Linked DNA regions of Frankia casuarinae. The protein of the gene in region 1 interacts with the protein of each later gene in a pairwise test. Links are inferred from orthologs where the notes say so. Each region holds a gene or a part of one and is shown in the gene's direction. Other genes may lie near its edges. The genes, in order: thrS and rplA.

Region 1 (15,353 bases):
GGTGCCGAGTCGGCTGTCGCGGCCCGGGTCCGCGAAGTCGGCGGCGACCTCGACGAGGATCCGGGGGGCGCCGTCCTCGTCGTCGGTCGGACCCTGACCGCGGAGGGCCGGTCCCGGGCGCAGGTCGCGGGCCGCTCGGTTCCGGCGAGTGTCCTCGCCGAGATCGCCGAGGAGCTGATCGCCGTGCACGGCCAGTCCGAGGCGCAGCGCCTGCTCAAGCCGTCCACCCAGCGTGACGCGTTGGACCGGTTCGCCGGTTCCGCCGTCGCCGGGCCGTTGGCCCGCTACGGCGGTGTGTACCGGGAGCTGACCCGGGTCAGTCGGCAGCTCGCCGAGATCACCGACCGGGTGCGTGAACGCGAGCAGGAGGCGGAGCTGCTGCGCATCGGCCTGGACGAGGTGGAACGGATCGCCCCCAGCCCCGGTGAGGACGTCACCCTCGACGCCGAGCTGACCAAGCTGGAGCACGCGGAGACCCTGGTGCGGGCGGCGCGGACCGCGCACGCCGCGCTGATGAGCGATCCGGCCACCGGGTCGGACGAGCCCGGTGCGGTCGATCTGGTGGCCGCGGCCCAGCGGGTCATCGCCGGCGAGTCCGCCCTTGACGCCGAGCTCGCTGCCCTCGGCACGCGGCTCACGGAGGTGGGGATGCTGCTCACCGACGTCGCCGCGGACCTCGCCTCCTACGCGGAGGGCATCGATGCCGACCCGGTGCGCCTCGCCGACGCCCAGGCGCGCAAGGCCGCCCTCACCAGCCTGACCCGGGCGCACGGCACCGGCATTGACGGCGTGCTGGCCTGGGCGGACCAGGCCGGGCGCCGGTTGCTGGAACTCGACGGCGCCGGGGACAGCGTCGAGGCGCTCACCGCCCGGCGGGACAGCCTGACCGCCGAGCTGGCCCGGCTCGCCGAGGAGGTCAGCGAGGCCCGGACCAAGGCGGCGGCCCGGTTCGGTGCGGCGGTCGCCGCCGAGCTCGCCGGGCTCGCGATGCCCCGGGCCCGGGTGGAGGCCGCCGTGTCGCAGCGCGACGATCCAGCCGGTCTGCCGGTCGGCCTGCGGGTCGTCGCGTTCGGACCGTTCGGCGTCGACGACGTGGAGCTGCGGCTGATACCGCATCCCGGGGCGCCGCCGCGGCCGGTCCAGAAAGGCGCGTCGGGCGGTGAGCTGTCCCGGGTCATGCTCGCGATCGAGGTCGTCCTCGCCGCCGCCGACACCGGTTCGACCATGGTCTTCGACGAAGTGGACGCCGGGGTCGGCGGCCGGGCCGCGGTGGAGATCGGCCGGCGCCTCGCCCGCCTCGCCCGCACCCATCAGGTGATCTGTATCACTCATCTGCCGCAGGTCGCCGCCTTCGCGGACCGTCATCTGGTGGTCCACAAGGCCGACGACGGATCGGTCACCCGTAGCGGGATCGTCACGCTCGACGACGCCGGCCGGGTGCGGGAGCTCTCCCGGATGCTCGCCGGCCAGGAGGAGAGCCCGCTGGCCCGTGGGCACGCCGAGGAGCTGCTCGCCGCCGCGGAGGCCGACAAGGCGCTGCCGTAGTGCCACCGCGGTCGGGAGGTCGGACATCCTGCGGTGGTCCAGGCAGTCACCGAAGGTGATAACCGAGGGCCATGACTCACCCTTATGGCAGAGTCCCCGCATTGCGCTGGAGGCGTCGCGCGGGGGAGCTGTTACCGTGAAGTCCCGTGGAGGCGCCGGGGCCGGACCGGCGGCGTAACCACGGGAGCTTCGGGTGGGTCAGGCGCATATCACCAAACACATCTTCGTCACCGGCGGGGTTGCGTCCAGTCTCGGCAAGGGACTGACCGCGTCGAGCCTTGGTCGACTACTCAAGGCTCGTGGACTTCGTGTCACGATGCAGAAGCTCGACCCCTACCTCAACGTGGACCCGGGAACGATGAACCCGTTTCAGCACGGTGAGGTGTTCGTGACCGACGACGGGGCCGAGACCGACCTCGACATCGGCCACTACGAGCGGTTCCTCGACGTCAGCCTCGACGGCAGCGCCAACGTGACGACGGGTCAGGTCTACTCGGCCGTCATCGCCAGGGAACGCCGCGGCGGCTATCTGGGCCAGACCGTCCAGGTCGTCCCGCACATCACCGACGAAATCAAGGACCGGATCCGGCGGCTGGCCGATGACTCCGTCGACGTGGTGATCACTGAGGTCGGCGGGACCGTCGGGGACATCGAATCGCTGCCCTACCTGGAGGCGATCCGTCAGGTACGCCACGAGGTCGGTCGGGACAACGCCCTGACGGTGCACGTGAGCCTGGTCCCCTACCTCGCCCCCTCCGGAGAGTTGAAGACCAAGCCGACCCAGCATTCGGTCGCGGCGTTGCGCAGCATCGGCCTGCAGCCCGACGCCGTGGTCTGCCGGTCCGACCGGCCGCTGCCCGATTCGCTCAAGAAGAAGATCGCGATGATGTGCGACGTCGATGACGAGGCCGTCGTCGGGGCGCCGGACGCGAGTTCCATCTACGACATCCCCCGGGTGCTGCACCGCGAGGGCCTCGACGCCTACGTGGTGCGTCGGCTCGGGCTGTCCTTCCGCGACGTCGACTGGACGGAGTGGGACACGTTGCTGCGGCGGGTGCACCACCCGGCCAACACGGCGACGATCGCGATCGTCGGCAAGTACGTGGATCTCCCCGACGCCTACCTCTCGGTGACCGAGGCCCTGCGCGCCGGCGCCTTCGCCACCGACACCCGGGTGGACCTGCGGTGGGTCACCTCGGACGAGTGCTCTTCCCCGGATGCGACGGCCACCCTGCTCGACGGGATCGACGGGGTCATCGTTCCCGGTGGTTTCGGGGTGCGGGGCATCGAGGGCAAGCTCACCGCGCTGCGGCACGCCCGCGAGAACGGCATTCCGACCCTCGGTATCTGCCTCGGCCTGCAGTGCATGGTCATCGAGGCGGCCCGCAGTCTCGCCGGCCTGGAGGCGGCGAACTCCACCGAGTTCGTCCCCGAGACCCCCCACCCGGTGATCTCCACGATGGCCGACCAGCACGAGGTGGTGGCCGGCACCCGGGACATGGGCGGCACGATGAGACTGGGCCTGTACTCGTGCGTGCTGGCGCCCGGCACGCTCGCCCAGCGTGAATACGGCGCCGCCGAGGTCGCCGAGCGCCACCGGCACCGGTACGAGGTGAACAACGACTATCGGCACCGGCTGGCCGCCGCCGGGCTGGTCTTCTCCGGGACGTCACCGGACGGCCGCCTGGTCGAGGTGGTCGAACTGCCCGCCGATGTGCATCCGTACTACGTCGGCACCCAGGCACATCCGGAGTTCCGGTCCCGGCCGACCCGGGCCCATCCGTTGTTCCGGGGTCTCGTCGCCGCGGCGGTCGCGCATGCGGACCGCCGCCGCGGGATGCTGCCGGTGGACCTGCCGAGCGAGGACGCCCCCACCCCGGAGAACGGCGTCCCGGAGAACGGCGCCGCGCAGACCCGCGGCGTCACGGCTGGTCGATCCGGCGGGAGTATCCGCCGGGGCGCGAGCGCGTCCCGGCCGAGCGTCAGCTCCAACGGCACCGCCGCGCTGGTGTCCCCGTGACGGCGACCCCGCACCGGTACGAGGTCACCGAGAGCACCCTGGCCTACCAGGGGAGGGTCATCTCCGTCCGCCGCGATCAGGTGCGGATGCCGGATGGCGACATCTCGCAGCGTGATGTGGTGGTGCATCCCGGCGCCGTGGGGGTGGTCGCCCTCGACGAGGCCGATCGGGTGGTGATGGTCCATCAGTACCGTCATCCCGTCGGTGGTCCGCTGTGGGAGCTGCCCGCCGGCATTCTCGACGTGCCGGGCGAGCCGGCGTCCTCGGCCGCCGCGCGGGAGCTGGCCGAGGAGGCCGGGCTGCGCGCCGACCGCTACGATCTGCTGGTTGACGTGTGGGCCTCGCCAGGGATGACCGACGAGGCCTACCGCCTCTTCCTGGCCCGCGGGCTGCACGAGATCCCGGCCGCCGAGCGGTACGTGCCGGTGCACGAGGAGGCCGAGATGGGTCTCGCCCGCATCGACTTCACCGACGCCGTCGAACGGGTCCTGCGCGGTGAGATCACCAACGCGATGGCGGTCATCGGGCTGCTGGCCACGGCCCGGGCACGCGCCGAGAACTACGCCGGTCTGCGCCCACCCGACGCACCCTGGCCCGCTCGTCCCGCCCACCGCGGCTGAGCCACCGCCGCGCCGCGGCCCCCGTTTCTCCGCGGTGGCGTCGGTCCCGCGGTGGCGTCAGTCGTTGTGGACCAGCACGCCGGCGGCCTCGTCGACGACGAGGCCCGCCGCGGCGGCGAGGGTCACCGCGGCGATCGGGAACGCCTGCGCGACCCCGGGAACGGTGAACGTGCCATCCCAGGTCACCGCGAGGGTCACCTGGTACCGGCCCGGCCGGGCGTAGCCGTGCGCCACGTAGGCCTCGGGATGATCGCGCGGTGAGATCGCCGGGTCGTAGGGCCGGCCGGGAGCGTCCGGGCCGGTCTCGCCGTCGCCGAACTCCCAGTGATAGTGGGGAACGGCACTGATGGTCGCCACGACCGGCTGGTCGACGTTGAACGTGAACGAGTCGGGCACCGGGGTGTAGAGGATCGTGGCCAGGTTCGCGAAGCTGCGGCCGGACGGCGCAATGACGATGGACGGCTTCGGCAGGAGTCTCTCGCGCAGGTAGTTGGCGAGCGCGGCCTGCACCTGGGCGATCGGCACCGCGCCGGCGGGCAGCAGGTAGTTGAAGCAGCCCGCCACCGCCTGGTCGTACTGGGCCCGCGCCTGCGCGTCCATCGCCGGATCCGGCCCGACCGCGGTCAGCAGGTCACAGACGGCCGCCGGGTCGTCCGGACAGTCCTGGCCGCAGGCCGCGCTCCGCCGGGCCCCCGAGCCGGTCGGGATCCCGACGCGCTCCAGCGCTCCGTCGTGGTAGCGGTACTGGTAGCCGTTGTCCGTGGCCCGAGTGTCACAGGTACCCCACAGCGCGCCGACGCAGGGCACCGGGACGGTGCGTCCGGGCGCCGCGGCGGCGGGCGTCGCGCCGCCGGCGAGGCCGGTCAGGCCGACCAGTAGCAGCGCGCCGACCGCGATCAGCGCCGGGCGCGGGATCGTGCGGCGCCGGGCGGCGGTGGTCGTGCGGGCGGCGGTGGTCGTGCGGGCGGCGGTGGTCGTGCGGGCGGCGGTGGTCGTGCGGGCGGCGGTGGTCGCGTGCGGGCCGGTCGTCCCCGGGCCGGTGGTCATGCCTGGGCCGGGGCGTAGCGCAGGGTCTGGATACGCCAGCCGTGGTCGGTGAGCGACAGCTCGGCCGTGCCGACCCGGGTCGGCACGGCCGGGGCGTCGGAGACCCGCCGGCCCGCCGGGTCCAGCAGCCCCACCGCCCGGGTCCGCACGGTGAAGTCCACCTCGGTGACGAGCCCGGCCCGCGGCCGGGCGAGCACGTCGCTCAGCTGATAGGCCGGCCCGTCCGCGCGCAGCCCCCGCTGCTGGAGCGAGCGGGTCACCCCGACGTCGAGGGCGCAGGGCTGGCAGCCACCGAGCGCCGTCGGCGCGATAACCGCGACCCGACCGGCCCGCGCGGCCTCGTTGATCTCGTGAAAGTAGCCCTCGACCGTGCGGGTGGCGGCTGCGGGCGTGTCATCGACCGAACCGGGGGCCGAACCGGAGACGGAAGGGCCGCCGGAGACGGCCGTGCCCCGGTTCTGGGAACCGGGGCGGGCCGGGATCGCGGCCCCGGACGGCTCGTGCTGGTCGCCGCCGCAGCCCGCGCCCGTGAGGATGACGAGCATGGCGATGACGACCCCCAGCCGTGCGGCGTACCGTGACGACCCGTTGCCCGCCCGCACAAGTCGCCAGGATAGCCGCGGAAACGCGGTATGTGGATAGGCACCAACGGAGAACGGGGGGCAGGTCCTACTATCAGTTCGATGATGGGAGTCACCGACGGCGACCGGGTATTCCGGCTGCGCCCCCCCGCGGCCTCGGCATCCGGCGTCGGCGGGTCCTCGGATCATCGTCCGTCGGCACCTCGGCCCGGCCCGGACGACCTGGCTGGGCCGGACGACCTGGCTGGGCCGGACGACCTGGCTGGCCCGGACGACCTGGCTGGCCCGGACGACCTGGCTGGCCCGGACGACCCGCCCCGGCCTGCGGATCATCGAGCCGGGTCCCAGCTGTCCCAGCTGCGTGGCACGCCTGCCGGCGTCATCGAGCGCTATCTCCACCATCTGGAGGGCGAACGCGGACTCGCGCGCAACTCGGTACTCGCCTACCGTCGCGACCTGCGCCGCTATTGTGATCATCTCTCCGCATGCGGTCTGCCCTCGTTGGACGCGGTCGGTGAGGCGGAGGTTGCCGGATTCGCCGCCGTGCTGCGCACCGGTGACGACACGCACCCGCCGCTTGCCGCGGCGTCGGTCGCGAGGATGCTGGTCGCCGTCCGGTCGCTGCACCGCTTCGCGGCCGACGAGGGTGACGTCCCCGAGGACGTGTCCCGGCCGGTTCGACCGCCGACGCCTCCCCGGCGGCTACCGAAGGCCCTGAGCATCGACCAGGTGGTGGCCGTCCTCGCCGCGGCCGCGGGTGCGCCCCCGCCGGGATCCCCGCCGCCGTCCGGGAGACCGCAGCCGTCCGGGAGACCGCAGCCGGTGGAACCGGCCGAGGCCGTCCGTCGTCTGCGAGCGACCGCGTTGCTGGAGCTTCTCTACGGCACCGGGGCCCGGATCTCGGAGGCCGTCGGTCTCGACGTCGACGATCTCGATCTGGAGGCCGCCTCCGTGCGCCTGCATGGCAAGGGCGGACGTGACCGGATCGTCCCGCTCGGTCGGTACGCCATCGCCGCGGTGGCCGACTACCTGCGGGTGGGGCGGCCGACGCTGGTCGCCCCCCGCTCGGGGCCCGCGGTCTTCCTGTCCCGCCGCGGTAATCGCCTGTCCCGGCAGAGCGCGTGGTCGGTGCTGCGTACGGCGGCGCTCGCGGCCGGTGTGGAGGGGGTCTCACCCCATGTGCTGCGCCATTCCTTCGCCACCCACCTGCTCGACGGCGGCGCCGACGTCCGGGTGGTGCAGGAGCTGCTGGGACACGCCTCGGTCAGTACCACCCAGATCTACACCCTGGTGACGGTGGACCGGCTTCGCGAGGTGTACGCGGCCTCGCATCCACGCGCCTTGGGCGCGGCCCTGGGCTCGATCGGTCACCACTCCCGGACCTGGGGCCCGCGGACGGACCGGTGCGTGACGGGCCCGTGCATGACGGACCCGTGAGTTTCGCCGGGGCACCGCCCCGGTTCTGAGCGATGGTCGGTGTCCCGGGCGGATGTCCACCCGGGACTGTCCCCGTGAGAACGCGCCAAGTGGCGCGATGCCGTCGCGTGGGGACAGGTGGACCGGCGCGGCACGTGGATGCTCAGGATGGGGTGTACGGCCCCAGGCTGGGCATCCCGTTGGAAGGGGCCGAGGCGGGAACACCGCCGACACCGCCGACCGTCTGCGTGCTGCGCTCGGCCAGGGTTTCGCCCACCTTGCGGGCGATCGCTTCCATCAGGCGCAGTGCCTGCGGCAGCGACAGGTTCAGCACCACTTCGCTGTCGTTTGTCATCGCGAAGCGAACCGACACGTCCGCCATTGCTCGACCTCTCTCGCCTGACTCCGAAGATCTGCTCGATGTGTGTGAAACGGAACGGTACGGCCCATCTGAGACCAATGCGCGCGCGGGGTTCCTGGAAGTACCGGCGGTTTCGCTTTTCGTGTCTACTCGCTCACCAAGTGTCGCGGTCCAAGAGCTGTAGCTGTCAGTCACGTGGGCTGCTCCTCTGCCGGTGGCGACGTGTATGGACCCGGTCGATCCGGATCTCCCCGCGGGGGGCGAGCTCGGAAAAATCGGGCACGTAGCTGTCCCGTTGTCTCTGCATAGTCCCTCATTGCAAGGAGCTGTCCGCAAGGGGGTGTACTTGTCATGCATCGTCATGTCGGAGGGTGAACGGGTTGGTTCCCACCGTTCTGGGAACGCTTTCACGGGTGTCACGCAGCCGGGCGGCCAAAGCCCGGATCGGGCAGGATGGCAGGGTGGCTTCGACTGACCGCGTCCGGCCGGACGTCCCCGCGCTGACCATCGGTATCCTCGGCGGCTCGGGTCCGCAGGGCGGGGGCCTCGGCCTGCGGTTCGCCGCCGCCGGCCATCTCGTACTGATCGGGTCCCGCTCGACCGAACGCGGCCAGCAGGCCGCGGCCGCGCTCGCGCGCCCCGGCCTGCGCATCGAGGGCGCGGGCAACGCCACGGTCGCCGAGCGCGCCGATGTCGTCATCATCGCGGTTCCCTGGGAGGGCCATCGCCAGACCCTGGCCGCCCTGCGGGAGCCATTGGCCGGGAAGATCGTGATCGACTGCGTCAACCCCCTCGGCTTCGACAAGGGGGGTGCCTTCGCGCTCGCGGTGCCCGAGGGCAGCGCCGCGCAGCAGGCGGCCGCCGTCCTGCCGGACAGCACCATCGTGGCGGCCTTCCACCACGTCTCCGCGGTGCTGCTGGCCGATGACGCGGTCACGAAGATCGACACGGACGTCCTGGTCCTCGGCGACGATCGGGCCGCCACCGATCTGGTGGCCGCGCTCGCCGAGCGCATTCCCGGCATGCGGGGCATCTACGCCGGCGCGTTGCGCAACGCCGGTCAGGTCGAGGCGTTGACCGCGAACCTGATCTCGGTCAATCGCCGGTACAAGTCACACGCCGGCCTGCGGGTCACCGATGTCTGAGCGGCGTCCGGACGGGCTACGTCCGGACGTGGCCCGTTTGGATGTGGCCCGTTTGGATGTGGCCGCGGTGGCGAATGGGCGGGAAGGAGAGGCGGGGACGGCCCCCCGGGACGACCTGGGCCACCCGGTGGCGGTTCCGGCGCGGGTGGAACGGATCGTCTCGCTCGTTCCCAGCCTCACCGAGTCGATCGCCGTCACCGCGCCCGGTCTGCTGGTGGGTGCCACCGACTGGTGCAGCCATCCCGCGGGGCTGGCCGTCGCTCGGGTCCGGGGGACGAAGAACCCCGACCTCGACACCATCGTCTCCCTGGCCCCGGACCTGGTCTGCGCGAACGCCGAGGAGAACAGGGAACCCGACCTCGCCGCGCTGCGCCGGGCCGGGTTCGCCGTGTGGGTCACCGCCCCCACCACGGTCGATCAGGCTCTGGTGAGCCTGGACCGGATGCTGCGCCTGGCCTGCGGGTTGGCTCGTCCCGGCTGGCTCGACGTCGCCCGGCAGGCCTGGGCCGTGCCGGCCGCCGGACCGCGACGGCGGGCGTTGGTGCCGATCTGGCGCCGGCCGTGGATGGCGGTCGGCCGGGACACCTTCACCGGCGACGTGCTGCGCCGACTGGGGGTCGACAACGTGCTGGCGGACTCGCCGGACCGCTACCCTCGGATCGATCCCGCGGCCGTCCCGCCCCATGACCTGGTGGTCCTGCCCGACGAGCCGTACCCCTTCAGCCCGTCGGACGGGCCCGAGACCTTCAGCGCGCCCGCGGTCTGCGTGTCCGGCCGCCTGCTGACCTGGTACGGCCCGTCCCTGGTCGATGCGTGGTCCGTGCTCGCGGCGGCGCTGGCCCGGACCGGCGATGGACCGGGGTGACAGCGCCGCCGGCACCGCCGGCCGGGTGACTGATCAGTAGCTGTGCTCGATCGTCGGGTACCTGCCGTCCCGGACGTCCGCGCGGTAGGCTCGGGCGGCGTCCGCGAGAATCGTGCGCAGATCCGCGTACCGCTTGACGAACCGTGGCGTGCGGCCGCCGCTCAGCCCGGCCATGTCCTGCCAGACCAGCACCTGGGCATCGCATCCCGAGCCGGCTCCGATACCCACGGTGGCGATGCGCAACTCCTTCGTCACCCGGGTGGCCAGATCGGCGGGAACCACCTCGAGCACGACCGCGAACGCGCCGGCCGCCTCGAGCGCCAGCGCGTCGGCCAGCAGGATCTCGCCGGCCTCGTCGCGGCCCTGGACCCGGTAGCCCCCGATGGTGTGGATGCTCTGCGGGGTCAGCCCCAGATGCCCGATAACGGGGATGCCGGCGCCGACCAGGGCGTCCACCGCCCGGACCACCCGGGAACCGCCCTCGAGTTTCACCGCGTGCGCCCCGCCCTCCTTGAGGAAGCGGGTAGCGCTCGCCAGTGCCTCGGCAGGCCCCCCCTGGTACGACCCGAAGGGCAGATCGGCGACGACCATCGCGTGCGGTGCTCCGCGGACCACCGCCCGGACCAGCGGCAGCAGCTCATCGACGGTGATCGGCACGGTCGTGTCGTAGCCGTAGACGACGTTGGCGGCCGAGTCCCCGACCAGCAGGACGGGGATCTCCGCCTCGTCGAAGACGGCGGCGGTGGTGGCGTCGTACGCGGTCAGCATCGACCACTTCTCGCCCCGGTTCTTCGCCGCGGCGACGTCGCGCACTGTGAAACGGGACCGGAGTGGCCGCGGCGGCGTGGTCGGCGCGCCGTAGGGCGTCGCCGCCGGGTCCGCCGGGTGGGGCGCCGGGTGGGTGGGTGTGTCTGAAGCATCCATGAGCGCTCCTGTACGTCCGTCCGGGCGCTGGGCGTCCCGGCGTCCCCCTCATGCTGCCACCAACGGCCGCCACGCGGAGAGCCCGTGGTGGAGCAGATCCACCCAGCCCCGAGGTGGCTGTTCGGGCTGGGGCGTTCGGGCGGTGGTTTCGTGGTGGACCGTGGCCCGATCGGGGTGGAACGCGACGCACGCCACGCCGCTGCCATGGCAAACGGATGCGTCTTGACCGGCTGGGACGTATGCTGATCTTGAAGTGCGGCGAGAACGTGCGGCGCGATCAAGGTGGCGGGTGGCCTTTCCATGCGGATGCATCGGCACGGCGGCGACGGAGCGGGCGGGGGATCAGGCCGGTGTCCCGCCTGATGGCCACCCGGGACGTGCGCGCTGCGCATCCTCGGCGACCGTCCGACCGGGTGCCCTCCGGGGTCCGCGTCTCCCGCGCTCCCGGTCGTCCGAGGGACACCCGCTGCGATGAGGCGATCATCGATGCCGCGCTGCACGAGCTCGCGACGGTCGGCTTCGCGAGCCTGTCGATGGAGGCGGTGGCGACCAGCGCCGGGGTCGGCAAGGCGACGGTCTATCGCCGGTGGCCAACGAAGGACGCCCTGATCGGGGACGCGTTGGACACCCTGGCCGACAGCCTCGACGCGGTCGAGACCGGCTCCCTGCGCGACGACCTGGTGGCCTGGCTGAACGCGCTGCGCCGGCACAACCTCCAGTCGTTGTCCGGGCGGATCATGCCGAAGCTCGTCGCCGAGCGGAGCACGCACCCGGAGTTGTTCGCCACCTACTCGCAGAAGGTGATCGAGCCGTCGCGGGAGAAAGCGGCCGCCATGCTCCGGCGCGGCATCGAATCGGGGGAACTCGCCGCGGACGTCGACGTCGACCTCGTCGTCGACATGCTGGTCGGGCCGGTCGCCTATCGGCAGTACATGAGTGGTGACTGCGAGGTGAGCGGAACGCGGATCGCGAAGATCGTCGACACCATCCTCGGTGGCATCCGCTGCCGGCAGGGTGCGCGGCCGACGGCGGAGGCGTCCGCGTGACGCTGAGCCACGCTCGTCACGCTGAGCCGCACCCGTCACGCTGAGCATCCCGCTCGCCGGGGGCACCATGCGTCCGCGAGTAGCATCGCGAACGGGCCAGGAAGGCCCGCCGCGGGGCCGCCTGCCGGCCGGCGACGCACCGGCGACGCGATCCCCGCATCCGTGTTCCCAGCGCAACAGGAGAGATTCGGTGTCCGACGTCCGCGTTACCGTTCAGCACGCCCAGCGCAGCGATCCGCGGGTGGTGCCGACCGGGACGACGGCCGCCGAGCTGTTCGCCGACGACCGGAACGTGATCGCGGCTCTGGTTGACGGTCAGCAGCGTGATCTCGCTCATGTTCTCGCCGACGGGGTCGTCGTCGAGCCGATCATGATCGACTCGCCGGCCGGGCGGGCGATCGTCCGGCACTCCACCGCGCACGTCGTCGCCCAGGCGGTCCAGGAGCTCTTCCCGAAGGCACGCCTGGGCATCGGGCCGCCCATCGACGACGGTTTCTACTACGACTTCGACGTCGAGTCCCCGTTCACCCCGGACGACCTCAGGGCCATCGAGAAGAGGGCGCAGGCGATCATCAGGGCCGGCCAGCGCTTCTCCCGGCGGGTCGTCACCGAGCCCGAGGCCCGCGCGGAGCTCGCTGACGAACCGTACAAGATCGAGTTGATCGGGCTGAAGTCGAGTGACACGGCGGCCGACGACGCCGAGGCGAGTGTCGAGGTCGGGGCGGGCGAGCTGACCATCTACGACAACCTCGACGCGAAGACCGGCGAGCTGTGCTGGAAGGACCTCTGCCGCGGGCCGCACGTGCCCACCACCCGGGCCATCCCGGCCTTCGCGATCCTGCGTTCCGCCGCGGCCTACTGGCGGGGGAGCGAGAAGAACCCGCAGCTGCAGCGCATCTACGGCACCGCGTGGGAGTCGCGCGACGCGCTCAAGGCCTACCAGACCAGGCTGGCCGAGGCCGAGAAGCGCGATCACCGCAAGCTCGGCGCGGAGCTTGACCTGTTCTCGTTCCCGACCGAGATCGGCCCGGGGCTGGCGGTCTTCCACCCCAGGGGCGGCGCGATCCGCACCGCGATGGAGGACTACTCGCGGCGCCGGCACATCGAGGCCGGGTACTCGTTCGTCAACACCCCGCACATCACCAAGTCGGAGCTCTACCAGATCTCCGGGCACCTGGACTGGTTCGCCGAGGGCATGTACCCGCCCATGCAGCTCGACGGCGGCACCGACTACTACCTCAAGCCGATGAACTGCCCGATGCATATCCTGATCTTCCGGTCGCGGGGCCGGTCGTACCGGGAGCTGCCGCTGCGGCTGTTCGAGTTCGGCACGGTCTACCGCTACGAGAAGTCCGGCGTGGTCCATGGCCTGACCCGGGTGCGCGGGCTCACCCAGGACGACGCGCACCTGTTCTGCGCCCGCGAGCAGCTACCCACCGAGCTCGACAGCGTGCTGACGTTCGTGCTCGGGCTGCTGCGCGACTTCGGGCTGACCGACTTCTACCTGGAGCTGTCGACCCGGCCGGCGGGCAAGGCCGTCGGCACCGACGAGGAGTGGGCGCAGGCCACCGAACTGCTGCGGGAGGCCGCGCAGAAGCAGGACCTGGAACTGGTGATGGACCCGGGCGGCGGTGCCTTCTACGGGCCGAAGATCTCCGTGCAGGCCCGTGACGCCATCGGCCGGACCTGGCAGCTGTCCACCATCCAGGTGGACTTCCAGCTGCCGCGGCGCTTCGGCCTGGAGTACCAGGCCGCGGACGGGACCCGGCAGCGGCCGTTCATGATCCATCGGGCGTTGTTCGGCACCATCGAGCGGTTCTTCGCCATCCTGCTGGAGCACTATGCCGGGGCACTGCCGCCGTGGCTCGCGCCGGTGCAGGTGGTCGGCATCCCGATCACCGACGAGCACGTGCCGTACCTGGACGAGGTCGCCCGGCGGCTCGCCGCACACGGCCTTCGGGTGGAGGTCGACTCCTCCGACGACCGGATGCAGAAGAAGATCCGTACGGCGCAGAAGCAGAAGGTGCCGTTCATGCTGCTGGCCGGAGATTCCGATGTCGCCCAGGGTGCGGTGTCGTTCCGTTTTCGAGACGGGACGCAGCGTAATGGCGTGCCGGTGGACGAGGCCGTCGCGGAGATCCTCGACGCGGTGGAGCGCCGCCGCCAGGTCTGAGCCGCGCGGCTGGCCCCGGCCCGCGCGGCTGGTCAGGCCGGCGGGTTCTCGCGCCAGCGGGAGGTGATCGGCAGTCGGCGGTCGCGGCCGAACGCCTTGGAGGTCACCTTCGGCCCGGGCGGGTTCTGGCGGCGCTTGTACTCGGCGAGGTCGACGAGCCGGATCACCTTGTCCACCACGGCCGGATCGTGCCCGGCCGCGATCAGCTCGGCCCGGCCCCGGTCGTGGCTGACGTAGTCGTCCAGGACGGGATCGAGGATGCCGTAGTCGGGCAGCCGGTCGGAGTCGAGCTGACCCGGGGCGAGCTCGGCGGACGGCGCCTTGACGATGATCTCCTCGGGAATGGGTGGCACCTCGCCACGCTTCTCCGCGGCGGCGTTGCGCCAGCGCGCCAGCCCCCAGACGCGGGTCTTCGAGACGTCCTTGATGGGGGCGTAGCCGCCGGCGCTGTCTCCGTAGAGGGTGGAGAACCCCGTTGCCAGCTCGCTTTTGTTGCCGGTGGTGAGGATCAGGTGCCCATGCTGGTTCGACAACGCCATGAGCAGCGTTCCGCGTACCCGGGCCTGCAGGTTCTCGTCCGCGAGGCCGTGCAACCCGCCGAGGGCGGCGGCGGCGGCGCGGAACGCGGCGGCGATCGGCTCGATGGGCACCACGGCGTGCCGCGTGCCCTGGCGGCGGGCGAGTTCGGCGGCGTCGGTCACCGAATGCCCCGACGAGTAGCCCGAGGGCAGGGCGACAGTGTGGACGGCGTCGGCGCCGATCGCGTCGACCGCGATGGTCGCGACGAGCGCGGAGTCGATACCGCCGGACAGCCCGAGCGCCACCGAGGAGAAGCCGTTCTTACGGATGTAGTCGCGGGTGGCGGTGACCAGCGCGGTGTACAGCTCCCCGGCGGGCTCGGGGCGGTCGGCGACGACCGGCGGCAGGGGGGCGAACGGTGCCAGCGGCTCGGCGGCCAGTACCGTGCGCGTCACCGTCATCGTCGTGCCGTCCTCGGCGTCAACGGCCCCGGCGTCAACGGCCCCGGCGTCAACGGCCCCGGACACCGCCCGCGCCGGGCCGGAACCGGCCGCGGGCAGGTCCAGGTCGGTGATCAGCAGCGCCTCGCTGAAGACCGGCGCCCGCGCGACGAGTTCCCCCGCGGCGTCGACGACGAGGGAGTCCCCGTCGAAGACCAGCTCGTCCTGCCCGCCGACAAGGTTGACGTAGGCCAGGGCGGCCGCGGCCTCCCGGGCGCGCTCGGCACACAGGGCGTCGCGCTGGAAGGACTTCCCCTGCTCGTAAGGGGAGCCGTTGATGCACAGGACGAGGCCGACCCCGGACCGGCGGGCCACGGTGATCGGCCCGCCCTGCTGCCACAGGTCCTCGCAGATCGTCAGGCCCACGTCGATCCCGTGCAGCCGCAGCACCGGAAAGGCCATGCCGGGCACGAAGTAGCGGAACTCGTCGAAGACGCCGTAGTTCGGCAGGTGATGCTTGGCGTAACGTGCGACGACCTCGCCGCCCCAGAGCACCGCGGCGGCGTTCTGCGGTTCACCGGCCGGGCGTCCCACATTCGGCGCGGGTTGCGCGGATGCGTCGAGGTAGCCGACGACGACGGCGATCTCGCC
Region 2 (10,482 bases), 3.1 Mb from region 1 along the record:
GGCTCTGGCCCGAGGAGCATCGTAGGTGCACAGTACGTAGATGACGACTACGTCGATCGCGATGATGACGACGGACCAGACCGGGAACGCCGCAAGGAACGCCAGCTGCCCGATGGCGTTGATCGTCGCGATTGCGACCCCTCCCCAGCGGGCGGCCTCGTTACGGGCCGCGATGCCGAAGGCGATCAGTATCTCGACGACGCCGACCACGATCCACAACCAGCCCCAGAAGGTGGTGTCGGCGTAGATCACGCTGGTCCCGCCGTTGAGGTTGTTCACCACGACGGTGTAGTCGCGCAGGGACGCAATGCCGTAGATCAGGTTGTGGAAGCCGACGATGAACATGATGACGGCGGCGAAGGTGAGCCATCCGTTCAGCGGGCGTGCCACCCGTGTTCCTGCCATCTCATCCTCCCCGGTCGTACTCGCGGCGGATCGCTCTGCCCGCATGGTGCGGTCCGTCGTTGTTCGGTAGTCATACGACCACCTCTCCGCCGCGTAGGTGCGATACCCACGGTAGGCCGCCGTCACCCATCGTTGTGTCCGTCGGGCCGGAGGCGGTTCTCTCCGGCCCGGGACACGATCAGGGAGCGGTGCCGGCGCCACCCGCCACACCCACGCCACTCTTGCCGGTGCCGTTCTTGCCGGCCGGCAGTGTCGTGACCGCGTTCGTCGCCGCGCTCCAGCGGAGCTTGCCGAACTGAAAGGTGCTCTCCCGTCCGCCCGGGACCGAGTACTCGTCGGTGATCGGAAGCCCGAGGCTCGACGTCGTGCCACCGAGGCCCAGATAGGTCCGCAGGATGCGGCCGTGGACCTCGTGCGCGCCGATGGCCGGGTGCCAGTAGATCCAGCCACCCTGGAACTTCGCCTGAAGCGTCTCCGGGGCCGTGGCGTACTCGACACCGCTCACCGGCCGGCGCAGGAAGCTGTTCGTTCCGCCCAGCTCCAGGAACTTCGTCGCGATGGATCCGTGCAGGGCCTGTACGCCGGTCGCCACGGACCAGAAGGCCAGGCCGTTGGAGTAACGCTGCCAGCGACCGCCACCGCCGGCGGGCAGTTCGCTGTCGACGGGCGTCCCAACGGCCAGGCGGGTCAGCCCGGCGGTCGCGTACCACTTCTCGATCTCGCTGCGGGTGCCGTCGGCCTGTGCGGCGAGCGCGGTCAGCGTGCAGCACAGCACGTTCAGATCGACATTTCCCATGATCCCCGGGACATTTCCACTCGAGGTGTACTGCCACAGCGCCCACTTGGTCCAGCCGCCGGGCAGCCAGCCCGGGGTCGCCTTGTTGTTGTAGATGGCGAACCAGAACGGATACCGGGCGAAGCTGTGGTTGTCCGCCAGCTTCTTGGTCCAGAACGAGCGGTACGTGTAGAGGATGGGCGCCCGGCCGGTCTCGGTCTCGATCTTCTCGAGGAACGCCCGCGTCCAGGCGGCCAGCGCGGCGGGATCGAGTCCTCCGTCGTCCTCGAGGTCGAGCACGGGGGCCAGCTGCCCGGCGGCGCGGGTCAGCCCGCTCACCGTGATGAAGCGCTGTGCCTGGTCCACCGCGGTCGAGATCGGCCGCGCCGGCCGCGCGTAGTGATAGGCCCCGACCACCAGACCGGCTTTGGCGGCCGCGTCCCGGTCCGCGGCAAAGTACGGATTGGTGTAGTTCGGTCCTTCGGTGGCCTTAATGATCGCAAAGCTCAGGCCGGAGCCGCGCGCTGCGGTCCAGTCGATGGGGCCGCCGCCGGGATGCTGCCAGGAGGCCACGTCGATCCCCCGTGGCCAGGTCGGGGACGGCACCGCGCCCTGGGCGACTCCGGTGGTCGCGGTCAACGCCCCCGCGGTGATGGCCAGCGCCGCGATGCTCGTCACCCGCCGGGGGAGGGGGATTGGCAGCAGGGACGGGCGGGTGTCGACCCGCCGCCGCGTCGACCCCGGAGGAGGGCCGTGGCCTTCTTCATCCGGGTGGCCAGACGTGGGGGTGGTGGTCGGCAGGGTGGTGGTCGTAGGCACGGTGTCGCCGGCGGTGGGACCGGGCCGGACCTCGCGTGTCGTCGGATACCGGCTGGAACGGTGCATAGGACGCATGGGCAACCCTCGATGCTCGGGAGGCGATGCTGGGGAGGCTCGCCAGGCGGTTGGCCACGCCGGCAGCGGCGCACCAACGGGTGCTCCACACGCTAAGCATCGAAGAGATTACTTACAGCTATCAGTGTGAGTGGCGTCCAGGTAGGTCGCTACGGATAGTTGTTCCCGTCGGCAATCTCCGCATGTTTCGATGGAACGGAGTGAGGGTCGGGCGTACTGGCGTGTCATGGGGCGGACCTGGCGGTCAGGGCAGGGGGGTCGTTTCCGGCCGGCGTAGCGCCGACGGGGCCAGCGGGGGCCCTCACGCCGGTCGCCGGGAGGACCGGTCGCCGGGAGGACCGGCGGGTTCGGGGACGAAGTGGGTGAGGGGGTCACCCAACCCCGCCTGTCGTCGTGTAACCTGAGCTCCGCGGCCTCGCCCCTTTAGCTCAGTCGGCAGAGCGTCTCCATGGTAAGGAGAAGGTCTACGGTTCGATTCCGTAAAGGGGCTCCACGTTCCGCCTTCGGGTGGGTTCGTGTCCGGGGGGATGTCCGCCGGTCCTCCCGCGGGGTAAGATGTTGGTCGGGCCGCCGCAAGCAGGTGGACCATCCTAGCGGTGTAGCTCAGTCTGGCAGAGCAAGCGGCTCATAATCGCTGTGTCGCCGGTTCAAGTCCGGCCACCGCTACCAGCAGTGTGCGGCCTACCGCGGAGCCCGTGCGGGATCGCGGTTCGCCGCGCCGCCTGACCTGTTCAGCAACCGACTTAGGAAGAGGCATCACGCCGTGGCCGCCACTGACGTACGCCCGAAGATCACGATGGCGTGTCAGGTGTGTAAGCACCGGAACTACATCACGCGCAAGAACCGTCGCAACGACCCGGACCGCCTCGAACTGAAGAAGTTCTGCCCGAACTGCGGCAAGCACACGGAGCACCGCGAGACGCGCTGACGTTGCTCCGGCGGCTGCCCATCGGCGCGTCCGGGCGCCCGTCCCCACCTGGACGGGCGGGGTCGCTGAATCCTCCGTGCACGTATCTACGTTCCGCACCGGTAGCCGGTCAGGGAAGTCCTTGGCCGGCTTCCTGGCATGCCAGCCAAGATTATCGACCGATGGCGGGCGATGTGGTAACCACGTAGAGACACCCTGGTCATCCCGCTGATGGCGCGATCGGAGTTGCGATGCCGCTCAATCAGGACTTCGTGGGACGAAGCTCGGTTTCCCCCGCCCCGTTCCAGGTCGGGCGCGAGCACATCCGGAGGTTCGCCGAAGCGATCGGGGACGACAACCCGCTGTACCACGATCTGGAGGCCGCGAAGGCCGCTGGTTATCCCGATCTCGTGGCTCCACCCACGTTCCTCATCACAGTGATCCCCGGAACCCTCGGGGTGCCCACCGACGATCCGGAGCTCGGCCTCGACTTCTCTCTGGTCGTCCACGGCGAGGAACGTTTCGTGTTGCTTCGGCCGGTGGTGGCCGGCGACGAGCTGATCTGCACCTCGACCCTGACCGGCATCCGGTCCGTGGGGACCAACGAGGTGCTCGTCGTCAACTACCAGTTCGCCACGATCTACGGAGAGCAGGTCGCCACCGGCGTGTGTGGGCTGGTCTCGCGCGGGACGGCTCCGCCGAGGCGCCAATGACACCTTTGCCGACAGGGTTGTCGGAGTCCCACCGGCCCCGCTCGGCTCCGGCGACCGCGCGTTGCGCACGTTCCGGGCGACCCCGGGCGTCCTCACGATCTGGAGAACGATGACCGCCACGGTGAGCTACGACGACGTCGAGGTCGGCACCGAGCTGCCGGAGCGACTTTTCCCGTTGCGTCGGGATGATCTTGTCCGGTATGCCGGTGCGTCCGGCGACTTCAACCCCATTCACTGGAGCGATCGGGCGGCCGCCGAGGCCGGCCTACCGGGAGTGCTGGCGCACGGCATGCTGACCATGGCGACGGCCGCGCGGTTGGTCACGGACTGGCTCGGGGACCCGGGCGCCGTGGTCGAGTTCGGGGTGAAGTTCTCCTCCCCGGTGATCGTGCCCGACGACGGCGCCGGCGCGACGGTGTCCGTGCGTGGCATGGTCGAGAAGAAGCTCGACGACAACCTGGTGGTGGTGAATCTCACCACCCGATGCGACGGAAAAAAGGTCTTGATGGCGGCCCGGGCGACCGTCCGGCTGCGCTGAGGCCTGCCGCGCGGCAGGTCCGGCCGCTGAGCCGCCCGGCGGCCTCAGGCCGCCTCGGCGAGCAGGGCGGAGAGGCGGCTGACTCCCTTGACGAGATCGTCGTCGCTCAGCGCGTAGGACAGCCGGGCGAAGCCGGGAGTGCCGAAGGCCTCACCCGGCACGATCGCGACCCCAGCCTCCTCGAGGATCAGCTGGCACAGATCCGCGGACGTGGTGGGGATACGGCCGCGCAGGGTGCGCCCGAGCACGTCCCGCACCGACGGATAGCAGTAGAACGCCCCGTCGGGCAGTGGGCAGCGGATCCCGGGCGTCTGCGACAGCAGGCGGTGCATCGTCTGCCGGCGGCGGTCGAAGGCGGTGCGCATCGTGGCGACCGCATCCAGCGGGCCGGCGACCGCGGCAAGCGCGGCGGCCTGGGCGACGTTCGAGACGTTCGACGTCGCGTGGGACTGGAGGTTGGTCGCGGCGGCTACGGCGTCCGCCGGCCCGACCAGCCAACCGACCCGCCATCCCGTCATCGCGTAGGTCTTCGCGACCCCGTTGACGATGATGCAGCGTTCGGCGAGCTCAGGTACCTCGGCGAGAACGGAGGCGAACCTTGTCTCGCCGTAGACCAGATGCTCGTAGATCTCGTCGCTGATGACCCAGATCCCGGCCTGCTCGGCCCACCGTCCGATCGCGCGGACCTCCTCGGGGGTGTGGACGGCGCCGGTCGGGTTCGACGGGGAGTTGAACAGCAGAACCTTGGTCCGCGGGGTGCGTGCCGCCTCCAGTTGTTCCACCGTCACCCGGTACCCGGCTTCCGGACCGGTGACGACGTCGACCGGGACACCCCCGGCCAGCCGGATCGACTCCGGGTAGGTCGTCCAGTACGGGGCGGGCAGGAGCACCTCGTCCCCCGGGTCGAGCAGCGTCGCGAACGCCGCGTAGACAGCCTGCTTGCCGCCGTTGGTCACCAGGACCTGGCTCGGCGAGACGATCACCCCCGAGTCTCGGGCGGTCTTCTCGGCGATGGCCTGCTTCAGCTCCGGCAGGCCCGCGGCCGGGCTGTAGCGGTGCATGCGGGGCTCACGGCATGCCTTCTCGGCGGCGGCGACGATGTGGTCCGGGGTTGGGAAGTCCGGCTCCCCGGCGCCGAACCCGATCACGTCGCGGCCCGCGGCGCGCATCGCCTTGGCGGTGGCGTCGACGGCGAGCGTTGCGGAGGGGGCGATTCCCCCGATGCGGTGCGAGATCCTGCTCATGGCCGCCATGCTGCCACGGCTGTCACACGCGTGTCGGATGCACGTCGGACGTACCGTGGGATCCGTCCGGACCCTCCGGCAACGGTCCTCCGGCCCGTCCGGCCGCATCCATTCGAACCTCCGTGACAGGCTGCCAGCCCCCTCGCCCCCCGCTACCCCCTCGACGCGATCGCCGTACGCGGAGTCCAGGCGGCAAAGGGGTATGCTCGATCCGCTCGGGTACCCATTCCGGTACATCGCCGTGCGGCTGGGCTATGCGCTACGTAGCGCATAGCCGGGGTATGGTGGCGTAGCGGTCGCAAGGATCCGGGTGTGTGTCTAGGGGCGTGGCTCAATTGGTAGAGCACCGGTCTCCAAAACCGGCGGTTGCAGGTTCGAGTCCTGTCGCCCCTGCGCTGTTCGACAGTTGGCTGGTTCGATGACGCTGGTTCGATGACGGAGTGGGTGGAGTTGAGTGGCGACCGATACCCGTGACGCGGCACCGCGCCCCAAGCGGGCTACGCGTGCCGCGGGTCGACGTCGGTATCGGCCACTTGTGTTCATCCGCGAGGTCATGGCGGAGTTGCGGAAGGTCGTCTACCCCGGGCGGAGTGAGCTGATCACCTATGTGCTGGTCGTGCTTGTCTTCGTCAGCGTGATGACGGCGTTCGTGGCTACCCTCGACTTCGGCCTCACGAAGGCGGTCCTCGCGATCTTCGGCTGACGGGTCCCACCGCCGGACAGGCCGGGGCCGAAGCAGGCGGTGGTCGCTGGAGCTGCCCATCGGCGAGCTGGCTGCCCGTCCGGCCCCACGCCCGCGCAGCGCCGCTTCGCGGGTCCACAGCAGCAGAAGTGTTCACGAGAGTAAGGATCGTCCGCGTGTCCCAGTCGCCCGAGCACGCCTCCTCCGAGCAGGGGGAGGCCCTCGCCCGTCTCGATCCCCTCGCGGCGTTCGAGCACGACGAGGTGGCGAGCACGGACGCCGGCGCCGAGCTCGGCGACGTCTACGCCACCGCCGAGGCCGATCCCACCGCCGAGGCCGATCCCACCCCCGAGGCCGATCCCACCCCCGAGGGTGCTTTCCCGGTCTCCCCGGCGGTCGGGACGGTGCCGCCGGCCCTGACCGACGACGATGCCGACGACGACGATGCCGACCTGCGGCGGGCGATCGAGGACGCGCCTGGCGAGTGGTACGTCGTGCACTCCTATGCGGGGTACGAGAACAAGGTCAAGACCAATCTCGAGACCCGGATCTCCAGCCTCAACATGGAGGACTACATCTTCCAGATCGAGGTGCCCACCGAGGAGGTCCCGGTGGTCAAGAACGGCAAGCGGCAGCTTGTCCAGCAGAAGAAGTACCCGGGTTACATCTACGTCCGGATGGATCTGACCGATCAGTCGTGGTCGGCGGTCCGTAACACCCCGGGTGTGACCGGGTTCGTCGGGCTCACCAACCGGCCCTCCCCGCTGCGCCGGGAGGAGGTCCTCTCGATCCTCGCCCCGGTTGTGCCGAAGGAGAAGAAGGTCGAGACCGTCCGGGTGCAGGAGTTCGAGGTCGGCGAGTCCGTCACCGTCATGGACGGCCCCTTCGCCACGCTCCCGGCGACCATCAGCGAGATCAACCTCGACGCCCAGCGACTGAAGGTGCTGGTCTCGATCTTCGGTCGGGAGACGCCCGTCGAGCTGCAGTTCAATCAGGTCGCGAAGATCTGATCCGCTCCGTAGAACCCCGGTAGGAAGACGAGCACATGCCTCCCAAGAAGAAGAAGATCACTGCGATCATCAAGCTCCAGATCAACGCCGGCAAGGCCACCCCGGCGCCGCCGGTCGGCCCCGCGCTGGGTCAGCATGGCGTGAACATCATGGAGTTCTGCAAGCAGTACAACGCGGCGACCGAGTCGCAGGCCGGCAACGTCGTGCCGGTCGAGATCACCGTCTACGACGACCGGTCCTTCACCTTCGTCACGAAGACCCCGCCGGCCGCGCGGCTCATCCTCAAGGCCGCGGGCGTGGAGAAGGGCAGTGGCACCCCGCACCGGGACAAGGTTGCCAAGCTCACCACGGCGCAGATCCGCGAGATCGCCCAGACCAAGCTCCCGGACCTCAACGCCACCTCGATCGAGGCCGCCGAGAAGATCATCGCCGGCACCGCTCGATCCATGGGTATCACGGTCGGCGAGTAGTACGCCCTCGCGTTCCCCCCACCACCGGACCGACCAGTGGGAGGGCGGCCGGGCGCAGGTGCCGGGTGGACAGGATGTGTCCACGTCGCCGCGTCCCTTCGACGGCCGTCCGCCATCACCACGAGGAGACAGACAGTATGAAGCGCAGCAAGGCCTACCGTGCCGCGGCCGAGAAGATCAACCCGGAGAACTTCTACAGCCCGCTGGAGGCGGTCCGCCTCGCGCAGCAGACCTCGACGACGAAGTACGACGCGACGGTCGAGGTTGCGATCCGGCTCGGGGTCGACCCTCGCAAGGCCGACCAGATGGTCCGTGGCACGGTCAACCTGCCGCACGGCACCGGGAAGTCCCCCCGCGTCGCTGTCTTCGCAGCCGGGGAGAAGGCCGCTGAGGCGAGCGCGGCCGGGGCCGACATCGTCGGTAGCGATGACCTGGTCGCCCGGATCCAGGAGGGCTTCCTGGAGTTCGACGCGACCGTCGCGACGCCCGATCAGATGGCGAAGGTTGGTCGGATCGCTCGGGTCCTGGGCCCCCGCGGCCTGATGCCGAACCCTAAGACCGGCACCGTGACGCTGGACATCGGCAAGGCCGTCTCCGACATCAAGGGCGGAAAGATCAACTTTCGGGTGGACAAGCAGGGTAACCTGCACATCGTCATCGGGAAGACGAACTTCACCGACACCCAGCTGATCGAGAACTACACGGTTGCCCTGGATGAGATCGTCCGGGTGAAGCCGTCCGCGGCCAAGGGCCGGTATCTGAAGAAGATCACCTTCACGACCACCATGGGCCCGGGTATCCCGGTCGACCCGAACCGCACCCGCAACCTTCTCGACGAGGGTGCCGCCGCCTGATCCGAGCCGTCCGGCGGCTCTCGCTCGTCCGGAGGCATCGCCGCACGAAGCCATGCGTGCGGCCGCCGGGCGAGCGAACAGGGGCGAGAACAGCGACGAACAGTCGCGTACACTGATATCCAGTTCCACACCGAAGACCGCTGGTTGCCGTCTCCGTTCCCGTCGAGGGCCACTCCTCGTCCGGTTCGACCGACGGCCGAAGGCCCCGGGTTCCCCGGGCGGCCCGCGCAGGTGACGGACGGGAAGTTCCGTGACGGATGCACGCAGCCGGGTGACACACCCGGTAGCGCCACCGCCGCCCTTCACGCCCCGTGCGCCTGCGCCGGGGCGTTCGTCATGTTCCAGGGGCGTTTCCGTATGACCAGCCGACACCCCGAAGGAGCCCCATGGCGAAAGCTGAGAAGACCGCCGCGGTGGCGGAGATCGTCGAGGAGTTCCGTGGCTCGACCGCTGCGGTGCTCACGGAGTACCGCGGTTTGACGGTGAGCCAGCTCACCGAGCTGCGGCGTGCCCTCGGCGAGGGCACGCGCTACTCCGTGGTCAAGAACACCCTGACCAAGATTGCGGCGGAGCAGGCCGGGGTCACCGGACTCGACGACCTGTTCGTCGGGCCGACCGCCGTCGCCTTCGTCAGCGGCGACCCGGTCGAGGCGGCCAAGGGCCTGCGCGACTTCGCTCGGGCGAACCCGGCACTGGTGCTCAAGGGCGGCTTCGTCGAGGGCAAGCCGATGACCGCCGACGAGATTCGCAAGCTTGCGGATCTTGAGTCCCGCGAGGTCCTGCTGGCGAAGCTGGCCGGGGCGATGAAGGGCACGCTGGCCGGGGCCGTCGGGCTCTTCGCCGCTCCGCTGTCCCAGGTGGCCCGGCTCGCCGAGGCGCTGCGCGAGCAGCGCGAAGGCCAGTCCGCCGGCGTCGCCGAGCAGCCGGCCGCCGAGGCTGCCGCCGAATAGCCGAGCGGCGCCACCATGGTGCCGCTCCGAGATCACAATCAGGTCGCTCGCAGTCACGAGCAGGCCACCCCGAATCAGGCATGACGAGGAAGGAACCGCCACCATGGCGAAGCTGTCGACCGAAGAGCTGCTGGACGCCTTCAAGGAACTGACCCTGCTGGAGCTCTCGGAGTTCGTGAAGCAGTTCGAGGAGACCTTCGGTGTCACCGCCGCGGCTCCGGTCGCCGTGGCCGCCGCTCCGGCCGCCGGTGGTGCGGGCGGCGAGGCGCCGGCCGCCGAGGAGCAGGACGAGTTCGACGTCATCCTTGAATCCGTCGGTGACAAGAAGATCCAGGTCATCAAGGAGGTCCGCGCGCTGACCAGCCTCGGGCTGAAGGAGGCCAAGGACCTCGTCGACGGGGCTCCGAAGCCAGTCCTGGAGAAGGTCGCCAAGGAGGCGGCGGACAAGGCGAAGGCGGCCCTCGAGGGCGCCGGCGCCACGGTCACCGTCAAGTAAGTACCGGCAGTCCGAGCAGTACTGGCAGCACCCCGCTGCCCTGGACGCCCCGTCCGGCGATGCCCGTCGCCGGACGGGGCGTCCCTTGCGGCCACCCGGCGTGGCCGTGGCGGACACCCCCGTGCCGGGGCACCCCTCTGCGGTGCCCCGGCACGTGCTGTCTGGAAGGCCCGAAAGGTCCACCGCAGGCGGCCCGATGCACAGATGGGCAGGTCGGGTCCGTTCGTGACGTTTTCCGAAGGGGGTTGACGGCCTCTGTGGATCGGAGTTCCATCAAGTTTGCGAACCCTCGTCGGGAGCGGATGCGGTGCGCTACGTCCTCCCTGCGTGGTCCCATCACGCAGGTCCTTGCCAGCGGTGTGCCCTTCGGCTACACTGCTAGTTTGCGCTGCCCTTCTCGTTGTATCGGCCTCGTCGACGTCGTGCCGTTGGTGATGGTCGGCCCTGTTCGGGGGCTGGTATGCACCGCGAGGCGGTTCCGGTTACGTGGTCCGGAGCGGTACTCGCGGTCAGTCCGGGACGATGTGGGGGCGCGCTGGTCGTG

The links.
Region 2: the proteins of thrS (region 1) and rplA interact in binary tests that used the Escherichia coli proteins (3 or more experiments, as listed by UniProt). The link is inferred for Frankia casuarinae from one-to-one orthologs.

What each region holds. Positions count from the first base shown.
Region 1 is NC_007777.1:3,723,191-3,738,543, reverse strand. What follows is about bases 11,355-14,251. They hold thrS (threonine--tRNA ligase), read left to right. Parts: upstream 11,355-11,760; coding sequence 11,761-13,743; downstream 13,744-14,251. Other genes in these bases: FRANCCI3_RS15815 (NAD+ synthase), read right to left, coding at 13,776-14,251; FRANCCI3_RS15825 (TetR/AcrR family transcriptional regulator), read left to right, coding at 11,355-11,570. Also shown: DNA repair protein RecN, read left to right, coding at 1-1,545; FRANCCI3_RS15870 (CTP synthase), read left to right, coding at 1,739-3,565; FRANCCI3_RS15865 (NUDIX domain-containing protein), read left to right, coding at 3,562-4,185; FRANCCI3_RS15860 (PKD domain-containing protein), read right to left, coding at 4,243-5,232; FRANCCI3_RS15855 (hypothetical protein), read right to left, coding at 5,229-5,834; FRANCCI3_RS15850 (site-specific tyrosine recombinase XerD), read left to right, coding at 5,919-7,250; FRANCCI3_RS15845 (hypothetical protein), read right to left, coding at 7,393-7,611; npdG (NADPH-dependent F420 reductase), read left to right, coding at 8,052-8,735; FRANCCI3_RS15835 (helical backbone metal receptor), read left to right, coding at 8,728-9,600; panB (3-methyl-2-oxobutanoate hydroxymethyltransferase), read right to left, coding at 9,634-10,524; more of FRANCCI3_RS15825, read left to right, coding at 10,875-11,354; more of FRANCCI3_RS15815, read right to left, coding at 14,252-15,353. UniProt on the Escherichia coli protein: Catalyzes the attachment of threonine to tRNA(Thr) in a two-step reaction: L-threonine is first activated by ATP to form Thr-AMP and then transferred to the acceptor end of tRNA(Thr). The rate-limiting step is amino acid activation in the presence of tRNA.
Region 2 is NC_007777.1:652,178-662,659, forward strand. Bases 6,700-9,633 are described here. They hold rplA (50S ribosomal protein L1), read left to right. Parts: upstream 6,700-7,775; coding sequence 7,776-8,492; downstream 8,493-9,633. Other genes in these bases: nusG (transcription termination/antitermination protein NusG), read left to right, coding at 6,700-7,168; rplK (50S ribosomal protein L11), read left to right, coding at 7,204-7,638; rplJ (50S ribosomal protein L10), read left to right, coding at 8,879-9,442; rplL (50S ribosomal protein L7/L12), read left to right, coding at 9,546-9,633. Outside these bases: FRANCCI3_RS02805 (DUF7144 family membrane protein), read right to left, coding at 1-405; FRANCCI3_RS02810 (GH25 family lysozyme), read right to left, coding at 584-2,074; rpmG (50S ribosomal protein L33), read left to right, coding at 2,871-3,002; FRANCCI3_RS02830 (FAS1-like dehydratase domain-containing protein), read left to right, coding at 3,233-3,694; FRANCCI3_RS02835 (MaoC family dehydratase), read left to right, coding at 3,804-4,232; FRANCCI3_RS02840 (pyridoxal phosphate-dependent aminotransferase), read right to left, coding at 4,277-5,485; preprotein translocase subunit SecE, read left to right, coding at 5,931-6,179; more of nusG, read left to right, coding at 6,335-6,699; more of rplL, read left to right, coding at 9,634-9,938. UniProt on the Escherichia coli protein: One of the primary rRNA binding proteins, it binds very close to the 3'-end of the 23S rRNA. Forms part of the L1 stalk. It is often not seen in high-resolution crystal structures, but can be seen in cryo_EM and 3D reconstruction models.